Sphingobium yanoikuyae: one gene and its partner. The protein of the gene in region 2 interacts with the protein of the main gene of each other region in a pairwise test. Links are inferred from orthologs where the notes say so. Each region holds a gene or a part of one and is shown on either strand. Other genes may lie near its edges.

Region 1 (5,879 bases), 4.2 Mb from region 2 along the record:
CGTCGGGCGACACGAACACCTGCGTCTTGTGCCGCAGCCGGCGGAAGGAGATCGAATGGATGATGCGGTCGCGGTCGCGCTGAAACACGTCGCGCGGGCCGCGCATCTCGCCGCCCGGTTCGGCATGGAGCCGCCCCCGGCTCTGGTCGGGCTGAGAGGCGTAGGATGCGAGCATCGTCATGCGAACCTCTTATTTGCTGCCCAGCTTTTCGACCACCTCGCCCGCATCGCTCTGCCAGGCAAAGGCGTCGGCGCCGGCCTTTTTGAGGTCCGCCTCGACCGTCCTGGCGCGGGTGAAGCTGGCAAAGGGACCGATCAACAGGCGGGACGTCTGGCCCCAGCTTGCGCTCCAGCCATCCTGCGGCGCGACCGCGTCATATTTGCCCTGCAAGCGCTTGAAGGTGAAGGCCAGCGCGCTCTTCTGCCCGGTGCCGATCTGCACCCAGTTGCGCGCGGGGTTGGCGGCCAGCCGCTTCTTTTCCTCGGCTTCCTTCTTCGCCTTGGCGTCGGCTTCCGCCTTGGCCTTGGCGGCGGCCGCCTTCTTCGCCTTGTCGGCCTCCGCCTGGCGGGCGGCGGCCCGGCGGGCGGCCTGCAGCTTCTCGACCTCGGCCAGGTCGACCGCGACCACGTTCGAGCGGCGCTCGCTGTCGGGCACGTCGATGGCGTGAATGATGTCGGCCAGACTGCGCGTCGCCTCCGGCGCCGGCTGCGGCGCAGCGCTGTCGGCCGGCGGCGTAAATTGGGTGGCGACCGGCGCCGATGCCGTCTCCGCGGGCGGCGTGCCCTGCGGCGCGGGCGGGGTCACGCTCGACGCCTGGGCAAGGGCGCTCGAATTGAGCTGCGAAGCGGCGCTTGGCTGGCCGGTGGTCGGCGCCGGTGCGGTGGAGCGCGGGGCGCCGCCGTCCAGCGCGTCGAGGCCCGGCGCAGGCGGCCCCTGCACATCGGCCGATGCGCTGCGGACCGGGGCGGGAGTTGGTGCCGGGGTTGGCGCGGGCGCTGGCGTCTGGGTGGTCGCCTGACCGGGCACCGGCTGCACCATCTCCGAACGGGCGCTCTGGCTCGGCGTCGGCTGGACGACCGGCTGGCGTCCGCGCGTGTCGGCGGGCAGCGGCTGGACCGTTGCGGGCGCAGGCGTCGGCGTGGGGGCAGCAGGCTGCGTGGCTTGTGCGGCAACCTGCGTCCGGCTCTGGGTCGACGCGGGCTGGCTGGCGGCAGGCTGGCGGGCGCGGGACTGGCTAGAGGGGGGCGTGCCGAGCGGCGCGCGGGCCAGCGACGTGCCGCGCTGCCGGCCACTGCCGTTGCGGGTCGTGCGGCGATCCCCCTGGGCCGGCGCGGTCGACGCGGCGGCGGCAGGTGCGGCGTCGCGCGACGCCAGTTGGACACCCGGCGCCGGCGGGGTCGGCACGATCGGCGTGATGCTGGTCGCGACCACCTGCGGGAAATGACCGAAATGGACCGCAGCCGCCTTCTGCGCCGCCGTCAGATAGGGCATTTTCTGCATATAGGGGGTGATGGCGCTCGCCAGCTGGGCCGGCATGGTCTGGTCGACCACCTTCTTGGCCTCGGCCTGGCGGTTGTTCATCGCCAGGATGAAGGCATTATAGCGCCAGGCGGCCCGGTCGCTCTTGTAGAGCAGCGGCTGCAACACCTTGTCGGCGGCATCCACCTGCCCCGAAATACCAAGCGAGGCAGCGTAGCGGCGCACCAGTTCGGCATCGTCCGGGGTGCGCTGCAGGGCGGCATGATAATCGCGCTGCGCCCCGGCCTGGTCGCCGGTCATGTCGCGCGCAAGGCCACGGTCGCCCTGGATGGTCGCTTCGGGATAGCCGGCACGGGTCGCCTGGTCGAACAGGCGCAGCGCTTCGGCCGGGTTCTGCATCTTCAGCATGACCCGCCCCAGGCCCGCCTTGGTGCGTCCATTATTGGGCTGGATCGCGTCGGCGCGGGCAAAGAAACCGGCGGCCGCGCGGGCATCGTCCAGCTCCAGCGCGGCTTCGCCCGCCCCCACCAACGCGTTGAAATCACGCGGATTGGTGGCCAGTTTCGCCAGATTATTGTTGAGGTCTGCGGCGCCCGAGGGCCGGACCAGATCGGCCTGGTCGGTTTGCGCCTGCGCAGCCGTGGCAAGAAGCAGGCTGCCGAGAATCCATAGATGAGATCGTGTCACATGGCTGCCTTAGCGGATCGCGGAAGCAATGGGAAATGACCTGCACAAAAAAGCGCGCCGGGTCGCCCGAAGCGACCGACGGCGCGCCTTTGGCAGGCCGGTGCGGGCCTATGCCCGCACGCTGGCCTTACTGGTTGTTCTGGCGGTTGAGGAAACGCGGGATATCCAGACCCTGCGTGCCTTCTTCGGCGCCCGGTGCCTTTTCGCTGCCACGGGTCAGGCCGGCCATACGCTCGAACAGCGTGCCACCGGTCGCGACGCGCGGCGCCGGCTGGGCGGGCTTGGGCGCGGCTTCCGGTGCGGTCGGTTCGGCTGCTTCGGCGCCGAGCAGCAGTTCATCCTGCGAGGGATCCTCGTCGGAGAAGACGGCGGCGGGACGCGCAGGCGCGAAGGCCGGCGGTGCCTTTTCGGCGGCAGGCGCCGCGATCGGCGCGGGCGCCGGGGCTTCGGGCACGTCCAGTTCCAGCGCTTCGGGCTCGGGCGCGGCGACCGGGGCCGGCGCAGCAGCGACCGGCGCGGCCGGCGCGGGCGCGGCCACCGGTGCCGGACGCGGTGCCTGCGGCACGGCGACGGCCGGACGGCTGGCAAAGCTGAACGGCTGGGTCAGCGGCGCGGCCTGGCTGCCGACTTCATTGTCGATGCCGGTCGCGACGACCGATACGCGGATCTTGCCGTTCAGATTGTCGTTGAAGGCGCTGCCCCAGATGATGTTCGCATCGGGATCGACCAGTTCGCGGATATGGTTGGCGGCTTCGTCGACTTCCATGAGGCGCATGTCGTCGCCACCGACGATCGACACGATCACGCCCTTGGCGCCGCGCATCGACACGCCGTCGAGCAGCGGGTTGGCGATCGCCTTTTCCGCCGCCTGAAGCGCACGGCCGTCGCCTTCCGCTTCGCCGGTGCCCATCATCGCCTTGCCCATTTCGCCCATCACCGAACGGACGTCGGCAAAGTCGAGGTTGATGAGGCCCGGCATGATCATCAGGTCGGTGATCGAGCGCACGCCCTGCTGCAGCACCTCGTCCGCCATCTGGAACGCTTCCTTGAAGGTCGTGTTCGGGTTGGCGATCAGGAACAGATTCTGGTTCGGGATGACGATCAGCGTGTCGACATGCTTCTGCAGCTCGTCGATGCCGCTTTCCGCCGACTTCATGCGGCGATTGCCCTCGAAGGTGAAGGGCTTGGTCACGACGCCGACGGTCAGGATGCCCTTTTCACGCGCCGCCTTGGCGATGACCGGGGCCGCACCGGTGCCGGTGCCGCCGCCCATGCCGGCGGTGATGAAGCACATATGGGCGCCTTCCAGCGCCTGTTCGACGGTGATGATCGTTTCCTCGGCCGCCGCGCGACCGATTTCGGGGCGCGAACCGGCGCCCAGACCCTCGGTGATCTGCGGGCCAAGCTGGATGCGCCGTTCGGCCGGCGAGGCGTTCAGCGCCTGCGCGTCGGTATTGGCGACGATGAAGTCGACGCCCTCGACGCTGGCCGCGATCATGTTCGCGATGGCGTTACCGCCTGCACCGCCAACGCCTATCACCGCAATGCGTGGCTTCAATTCATCCACATGCGGCGGGCTGATCTCGATGCTCATATACTTTGCTCCCTCAGCTTCCTCGTCAGGAAGTGACAACCGTCATCAATTGTTAACACCAGAAAATAGAGTATTTCACCTGCTATTTTCGTTTTCGTTCAAATTCGCTCAGTAATTCGTCCGCATCGCCCGCATCATGCGCTGCCACCATTGCGGGGCGCCCAGACGATGCACGGTTTGCGGCGCAGGCGCCATCGCCCTAAGATCAACCGGGTTTGAAGCGCCGTAAAGCGCCAATCCGGCCAAAGTGGCGAAGGCCGGGCCACTATGCGCTTCGGGCATGGCTGACAAGCCGCGCGGGCGACCGACCCGCACCGCACGCCCCAATGCACCTTGCGCATAGTCGGCAATGCCCTTCATCTCCGCGCCGCCACCGGTCAGCACGACCTGGCGCCCGGTGCTGTTGAAGCCCATGCCGGCCAGCGCCGCATTCACTTCCGCCATGATCTGGTTCAGCCGTTCGCAAATGACGCCGACCAGCGCTGCGCGGGTGATCTTGCCGCCTTCCGCATTGGGGCCGGCGCTCTGCCCCGGAATGGCGACATCGCCATGGGGCGTCGCGATCTCGATCATCTCGCGGAAGTCGCGGCGGTTCTGCATCGCCGAACCATAGAAGCATTTGATCCGCTCCGCCTGGCTGCGGCGAATGCCAAAGGCCGAAGCGATATCATCGGTGATGTCGGACGCGCCCATCGGGATCGAATGCAGCCCCACCAGCATGCCGCCGGCATAGAGCGAGACATTGGTGACCCCTGCCCCCATCTCGACCAGCGCCACGCCCAGGTCGCGCTCCTCTTCCGACAAGCAGGCAAGCCCGGTCGCGATCGGCGAAGCGACGATCGAATTGACGTTCAGATAGGCGCCACGCACGCACAGGTCGAGATTGGCGAGCGGCGCGCCATCCGCCAGCACGACATGGATGTCGACGCCCAGCAGATCGGCATGCATGCCCAGCGGCTTCTTCACCGGCACCTTGCCATTGATGGTGAAGCAGGTCGGCTGCGCGTGAAGGATGATGCGGCCATCGGGGTCGATACCCTGCTGGCCGGTGGTCAGCAGATCGTCGATGTCCGGCTGCTCGACGCGATAGCCGCCCATGTCGCGCTCGACCGTGACGACGTCGCTCACCAGGCTGCCGCCCGAGAAGCTGACCCAGACATCCTCGATATTGGTGCCGGCGACACGCTCGGCCTGTTCCACCGTCTCGCGCACGGCCAGTTCGGTGCGCTCCATGTCGGCGATGAAACCGCGGCGCACGCCCCGGCTCTCGCGCTGGCCGGTGCCCAGGATCGCCAGCTCACCCGTATCGGTGCGCCCCGCGATCAGCGCGGACACCTTCCACGATCCGATATCGATCGCGGTGATGAGCTTTTCGACCTTGGGCTGTGCCATGACTTAGCCTTCCTCGCCCGCGGCAGGCGCACTTGCGGTCTTTTCCGCCTTGGCGTCCGCCGCTGCCGGCTTATCGCTGGTCTGGCCCTGCGGCAGACGCAGCACGAAACGATCGGGATCGCGCATGTCGAACTTGACGATGCCCCGGCCGAGCAGCCGGTTGACGCCATCCATGCGCGCGAAATTCACCAGCGCTGCCGCCGATGTCTGTTCGCCTTCAGGCAGCGACAGCGTCTCCCCAGACTGAAAGCGCAGATCCCAGCGACGGTTCCCGACCCAGGTTGCGCCAGCCAGCATCGGCTTCAAGGCAGGCGCGCTTTCCATCAGTTTGTTGAGGCCGGCGGTCTGGAGATTGGCGTTGGGGCCGACCACAAGTGGCAGGTCCGGCATCGCCCCGGCCGACACCGATTGCAGCACCACGCCGGCCACGTCGATCAGATGCAATTGCCCGTCATGCTGCCACACCGCGACCGGATCACGCTCGACGATATCGACAACCAGCGTGTCGGGCAGGCGACGGGAAATGCGCGCATCCTTGACCCAACCAAGCTTCAGCATTTCCTGCCGCACCTTGGGCAGGTCGAGCGAGAGCATCGAGCGATCGACCTGGCCAAGCGCGATATTATAGACCGGCATCTCGTCCATGCGCTCGACGCCGCGCACCTCGACCTTCTCCACCTCGAAACCAGCGCGCGCGGCCAGGCTTGCCGCCTGCTGGCGCGCCAT
Region 2 (5,132 bases):
CCCGGACCATGCGCCGCCTGCCCGCCTTGCTGATCCCGCTCGTCATCCTTGCCAGTCCGGCCATGGCGCGCGATTCGCTCGGCATTTTCGAAAGCTGGGGGGCGTTTCGCGATCCCGGCGCCGGTCAGAACGGCCCGCGCTGCTACGCCATCGCCATGCCGGCGCCGCGCCGCGCGGGCGATGCGCCCAAGGGCTTTGCCGCCGTCGGCACCTGGCCGCGCCAGCATGTCCGCGGCCAGGTCCATTTCCGCCTCAGCCGCCCGCGTGCTGCCAATGCGCGGGTCTCGCTCAGCGTCGGCGACCGCCGTTTCGCGCTGGTCGCGGGCCAGGCCGATGCCTGGGCCGCCAATCCGCAGGACGATGCAGCGATCATCGCCGCGATGCGCTCCGCCAGCAGCATGAGCGTGCAATCGACATCGGCCAAGGGTGGCGCCTTTGCCGACAGCTATGCGCTGCGCGGCGCGGCAACGGCGATCGACGCAGCAGCGCTGGGGTGCGCGAAACTCCGCTGATCTTGATTTTTTGGCGAAATGAGGTATATGACACTGTATCACGTCCCCGGCAGGCCGTCTTGAGGCGCTCGCAAGAGCAGATATTAACTCAAGGCCGCTCCCGGGGACAATTTTTTACAGGTCCGATGAATGGCAACGGCAATTGTCGTGGATGGGGCATATTTCCTCCATCGCTTCCGACATGCATTTCCTAATCTGGATGCCGGCAATCCGAAAGCTATCGCTTACGGGTTAATCTATTTGTCTGCCTGGCATATTGCCATTCGCTTGGGCCCGAAGCCAACCTTGGCGGCAATCGACACACAGAATTTCCGGCCTGAAGAAACAGTCGAACTCTATCGCATCTTCTTTTACGACTGTCCGCCCCTGATCAAAAGACTGCATTCGCCCGTCAGCAAGAGGTCGATTGACCTTTCCAAGACAGAGCAAGCACTATTCCGGTTAGGCGTGCATCGCGAATTGCAGACGATGCGCAAGGTGGCTTTAAGGCTTGGCCGATTGAACGAGAGCTTTTTGTGGCGGCCAAAGGCCGACGCGATGAAATCCTGGCTACGCGATCCGGGGCAATTTTCCCCGACCGATGCCGATTTTGAACTGGATGTCACGCAAAAGGGCGTGGACATGCGACTAGGCTTGGACGTTGCCGCAATGGCCTTCAAGCGGCAGGTCAACCAGATTATATTGGTCGCGGCAGATGCCGACTTCGTGCCCGCGACCAAATTGGCCCGTCGAGAAGGCATCGATGTGGTATTGGACACGATGGGTGGCTTTGCTGCCCATGATCTTATCGAACATGTCGATGGGGTGAGAAGCACCATCTTCGACAAGGCAGTAATGGCGAACTAAGTGATGATGCAAATTCCCGGCCTTATCGACCCTGTGCCCGTGCCCCGCGCGGTGACGCCCCGTGAGGACGGACGCGTCGACATGCTGGGCCTGACCCGCGCCCAGATGAAGGGCGCGCTGGAAGAAGCCGGCCTCGACCAGAAGGCAGCCAAGCTGCGGTCCAAGCAGCTGTTCCATTGGCTCTATCATCGCGGCGAAACCGATTTCGAGAAGATGACCGACTTGGCCAAGCCGATGCGGCTGTGGATGGCGGAACGCTTCATCGTCGGCCGGCCGCAGGTGGTGGAGGCGCAGGTGTCGAACGACGGCACCCGCAAATGGCTGCTCCGTTCGGACGATGGCCAGGATTATGAGATGGTCTTCATCCCCGATGCGGACCGCGGCACCTTGTGCGTGTCGAGCCAGGTCGGCTGCACGCTCAATTGCAGCTTCTGCCACACCGGCACGATGCGACTGGTGCGCAACCTGACGCCGGGCGAGATTGTCGGCCAGGTCATGCTGGCACGCGACGCGCTGGGCGAATGGCCCAAGGGCAGCATGGCCAGCGCCAATGACGACGAGACGGACGAGGATTCGCAATATACGGCGGACGGCCGCATGCTCACCAACATCGTGATGATGGGCATGGGCGAGCCGCTCTATAATTTCGACCATGTCCGCGACGCGCTCAAGCTGGTGATGGACGGCGATGGCCTGGCCCTGTCGAAGCGGCGCATCACCCTGTCGACCAGCGGCGTCGTGCCGATGATGGCGCGCGCGGCGGAAGAGATTGGCGTCAACCTGGCGGTCTCGCTCCATGCCGTGACCAAGGAAGTGCGCGACGAGTTGGTGCCGCTCAACCGCAAATATGGCATCGAGGAACTGCTCCAGGCCTGTGCCGATTATCCCAAGGCGAACAATGCCCGGCGCATCACGTTCGAATATGTGATGATCAAGGACAAGAATGACAGCGATGCCGACGCGCATGAGCTGGTCCGCCTGATCCGCAAGTACAAGCTGCCGGCCAAGGTCAACCTGATCCCGTTCAACCCCTGGCCGGGCACCGACTATGAATGTTCGAGTCCCGAACGAATCCGCGCGTTCAGCACGATCGTGTTCGAAGGCGGCATTTCCGCGCCGGTGCGCACGCCGCGCGGTCGCGACATCATGGCCGCCTGTGGCCAGCTCAAGTCGGCGAGCGAGAAGAAGAGCAAGGCGGAACTCAAGCGCCTGGCCGAAGAGAAGCAAGCCGCACTCGGATAATCCGGGGACGACTGGCTGCGCGCATGCCGCGCGACGACAAGCCCCGCCCATACCGGCGGGGCTTTTCTTTTGGGGGAATGAGGATGACCGATGACGAGATCGAAGCACTGGGCACCGGCTTTTGCGATTGCACCCTGCCCAAGGCGCGCTGGACCCATGGCGCCCATTTCGCCACCGCGCTGTGGCTGATCCTGCGCCGGCCCGATGTTGACGCCGAAATTGACATGCCCGGCATGATCCGCCGCTACAATGAAAGCGTCGGCGGGGTGAACAGCGACACGAGCGGCTATCATGAGACCATCACCCAGGCCTCGCTGCACATGGCCCGGCAGTTGCTGGCCGGCCTGCCCGCCGATGTGACGCCGGCCGCAGCCTATGCGGCGCTGATGGCGTCGCCGCTGGGCGACAAGGACTGGCCCTTCGCCTACTGGACGCGCGAGACGCTGATGAGCCCGGCCGCGCGCCGGGCCTGGGTCGCGCCCGATCGGACGCCGCTGCCGACATAAAAAAAGGGCGGCCCGAACGGACCGCCCTTCCCCATATTCCGATCGAGAGGGATCAGAAACGGAAGCCGATGCCGACGACGCCAGCGTCACGGCCACCGAAATTGTCTTCATACTCGGTGCGCTGATATTCGGCCGAGATGTAGGTGTTCGGGGTCACCGAATATTCCAGACCACCGCCGTAACGCACGCCTTCCAGCGAGGTGTGGGCGCCAGCGGCTTCGATGCGGCTCGAAGCGTAGCCGACCTTGCCGAACGCCAGGATCTGCGGGGTCACGACATAGCCGAGACGGACCGAAGCGGCGAGGTCGCGGCTGGCGTCGAAGCCCTGGCCGTCGACGGTCGAGTCACCGAACGACACTTCCGGACCGAAGGTCACGCGGTTGGCAACGGCGAGGTCGTAGCCGGCGGTCACGCCGTAGCTGAAACCGTCTTCGCCCTGCGCCTTGTCAAAGCCCATGGTGACGCCAGCGCGCGGACCGGTGAACGGCGCAGCATCCTGAGCGAAAGCGGGGGCCGAAACAGCGGCGGCAGCAGCAATCGCTGCGAAAATCACAGTCTTCATAAAGTCCTCGATATTTATTATGACGCTACGACTTAATTGTTCATCTAGCGTTCAGGTTTGATGCTAGGAAAATATGAAATAGAGTCACACTTCCTCCTGCTTATTCTTCTCCGACACTTCGGAGAGGAACTGCCCCCTCTGCATCATGAGAGCGCAGTGGCCATCTAGGATCGCCAAACTCACTTGCAAAGGGGCAAGGCCTTTATTTCAATCAATTTCAGGGCTTGTGTTGCAAAAGTGTGACAACGCGCCTGCAGCACGACCGACCGCAAAAAGGGGACGGCCCGACAGCCGCCCCCTTCGCGAAAGCCCCGGTTTCCGGGCGATCAGAAGCGCAGGCCGATGCCCGTCACCAACTGGTGGCGCGACACGCCTGCCTCATAATCGGAATAGCGATATTCGCCCTTGAGGAAGAGCTTTTCGGCGATCCGATATTCCAGACCCGCGCCCAGCCGCAGCCCGTCGCCATTGTCGCCGCCACGGATCAGGCCGCCTTCGCCGTCACTGGCTTCATATTCCATCCGCGCATTGCTGTAGCCTGCCTTCACATAGGCGAGCGCCTTGCTGCCAAGCGGCACGCCGATCCGCCCGCCGACATACAGGTCGCGATCGGTTTCGCTCTTGCCGCCGGCGACATGCAGGCGAGTGGTGGAATCGGAAATTTCACCTTCGATGCCGAGAATCAGGCCGCCCAGGGCAAAGTCATAGCCGGCATTGAGGCCATAGAGCAGGCCGTCGGCCGATTTGACGCCCTTGGCATCGACCACATCATAGCCGGTGATGATTTCGGCATGAGCACCCATGAAAGGGGCATAATCCTGCGCAAAGGCAGGCGCCGAAACAAAACATAGAACAGCCGAAGCAATGAAAAACGTGATACTCTTCATATTACCTATCCAATATCTGCGTCGAAGCGCCGAAAATCGTGACAGGCGACCTTGTTTATACTCCCGTTTCGTGGAGGAATTTTATCAATTCAAATTTCTGTACGAAAATTCTTTGAAGTCGACTTCATCAGTCCCTTGCAGGACCAGCCGTTGATCGCAATCGCACGGCGCGCACCATGGCCATTCGACCAACGACAGGCCTAGACATGCGAACGACCGCGATGCGGCTGGATATTTCGACGAAAGACAATAGGGTCATGGCCATGGAGCCGCCTTACGCCCCAGGGGACATGGTCCGCCGCCACCGCCTGACCACCCGGCTGTGGCACTGGCTGAACGCGCTGCTGCTCTATATCCTCTTCACCTCCGGCCTTGGCATCTTCAACGCCCACCCCCGCCTTTATTGGGGGCAATATGGCGCCAATTTCGACCATGCCTGGCTGGAGTTGGACCGGTTCCCCGGCTGGATCACCCTGCCCGCCCTCTATAATCTGGCGCTGTCGCGCCACTGGCACCTGACCGCCGCGCCGATCTTCGCCGTCGCGCTGCTTTTCTACATGCTCTGGAGCCTGGCCGA

Evidence for each region.
Region 1: the proteins of rlmN (region 2) and ftsZ interact in binary tests that used the Escherichia coli proteins (3 or more experiments, as listed by UniProt). The link is inferred for Sphingobium yanoikuyae from one-to-one orthologs.

The regions. Positions count from the first base shown.
Region 1 is NZ_CP053021.1:635,898-641,776, reverse strand. Bases 1,529-4,417 are described here. They hold ftsZ (cell division protein FtsZ), read right to left. Parts: upstream 3,762-4,417; coding sequence 2,295-3,761; downstream 1,529-2,294. Other genes in these bases: ftsA (cell division protein FtsA), read right to left, coding at 3,870-4,417; HH800_RS03435 (tetratricopeptide repeat protein), read right to left, coding at 1,529-2,167. Outside these bases: HH800_RS03440 (deoxyguanosinetriphosphate triphosphohydrolase), read right to left, coding at 1-181; more of HH800_RS03435, read right to left, coding at 191-1,528; more of ftsA, read right to left, coding at 4,418-5,153; HH800_RS03420 (cell division protein FtsQ/DivIB), read right to left, coding at 5,157-5,879. UniProt on the Escherichia coli protein: Essential cell division protein that forms a contractile ring structure (Z ring) at the future cell division site. The regulation of the ring assembly controls the timing and the location of cell division.
Region 2 is NZ_CP053021.1:4,868,976-4,874,107, reverse strand. The notes cover bases 492-3,480. They hold rlmN (23S rRNA (adenine(2503)-C(2))-methyltransferase RlmN), read left to right. Parts: upstream 492-1,361; coding sequence 1,362-2,600; downstream 2,601-3,480. Other genes in these bases: HH800_RS23480 (outer membrane protein), read right to left, coding at 3,159-3,480; HH800_RS23485 (hypothetical protein), read left to right, coding at 2,684-3,106; HH800_RS23495 (NYN domain-containing protein), read left to right, coding at 642-1,358; HH800_RS23500 (hypothetical protein), read left to right, coding at 492-512. Also shown: more of HH800_RS23500, read left to right, coding at 9-491; more of HH800_RS23480, read right to left, coding at 3,481-3,668; HH800_RS23475 (outer membrane protein), read right to left, coding at 3,995-4,555; HH800_RS23470 (cytochrome b/b6 domain-containing protein), read left to right, coding at 4,846-5,132.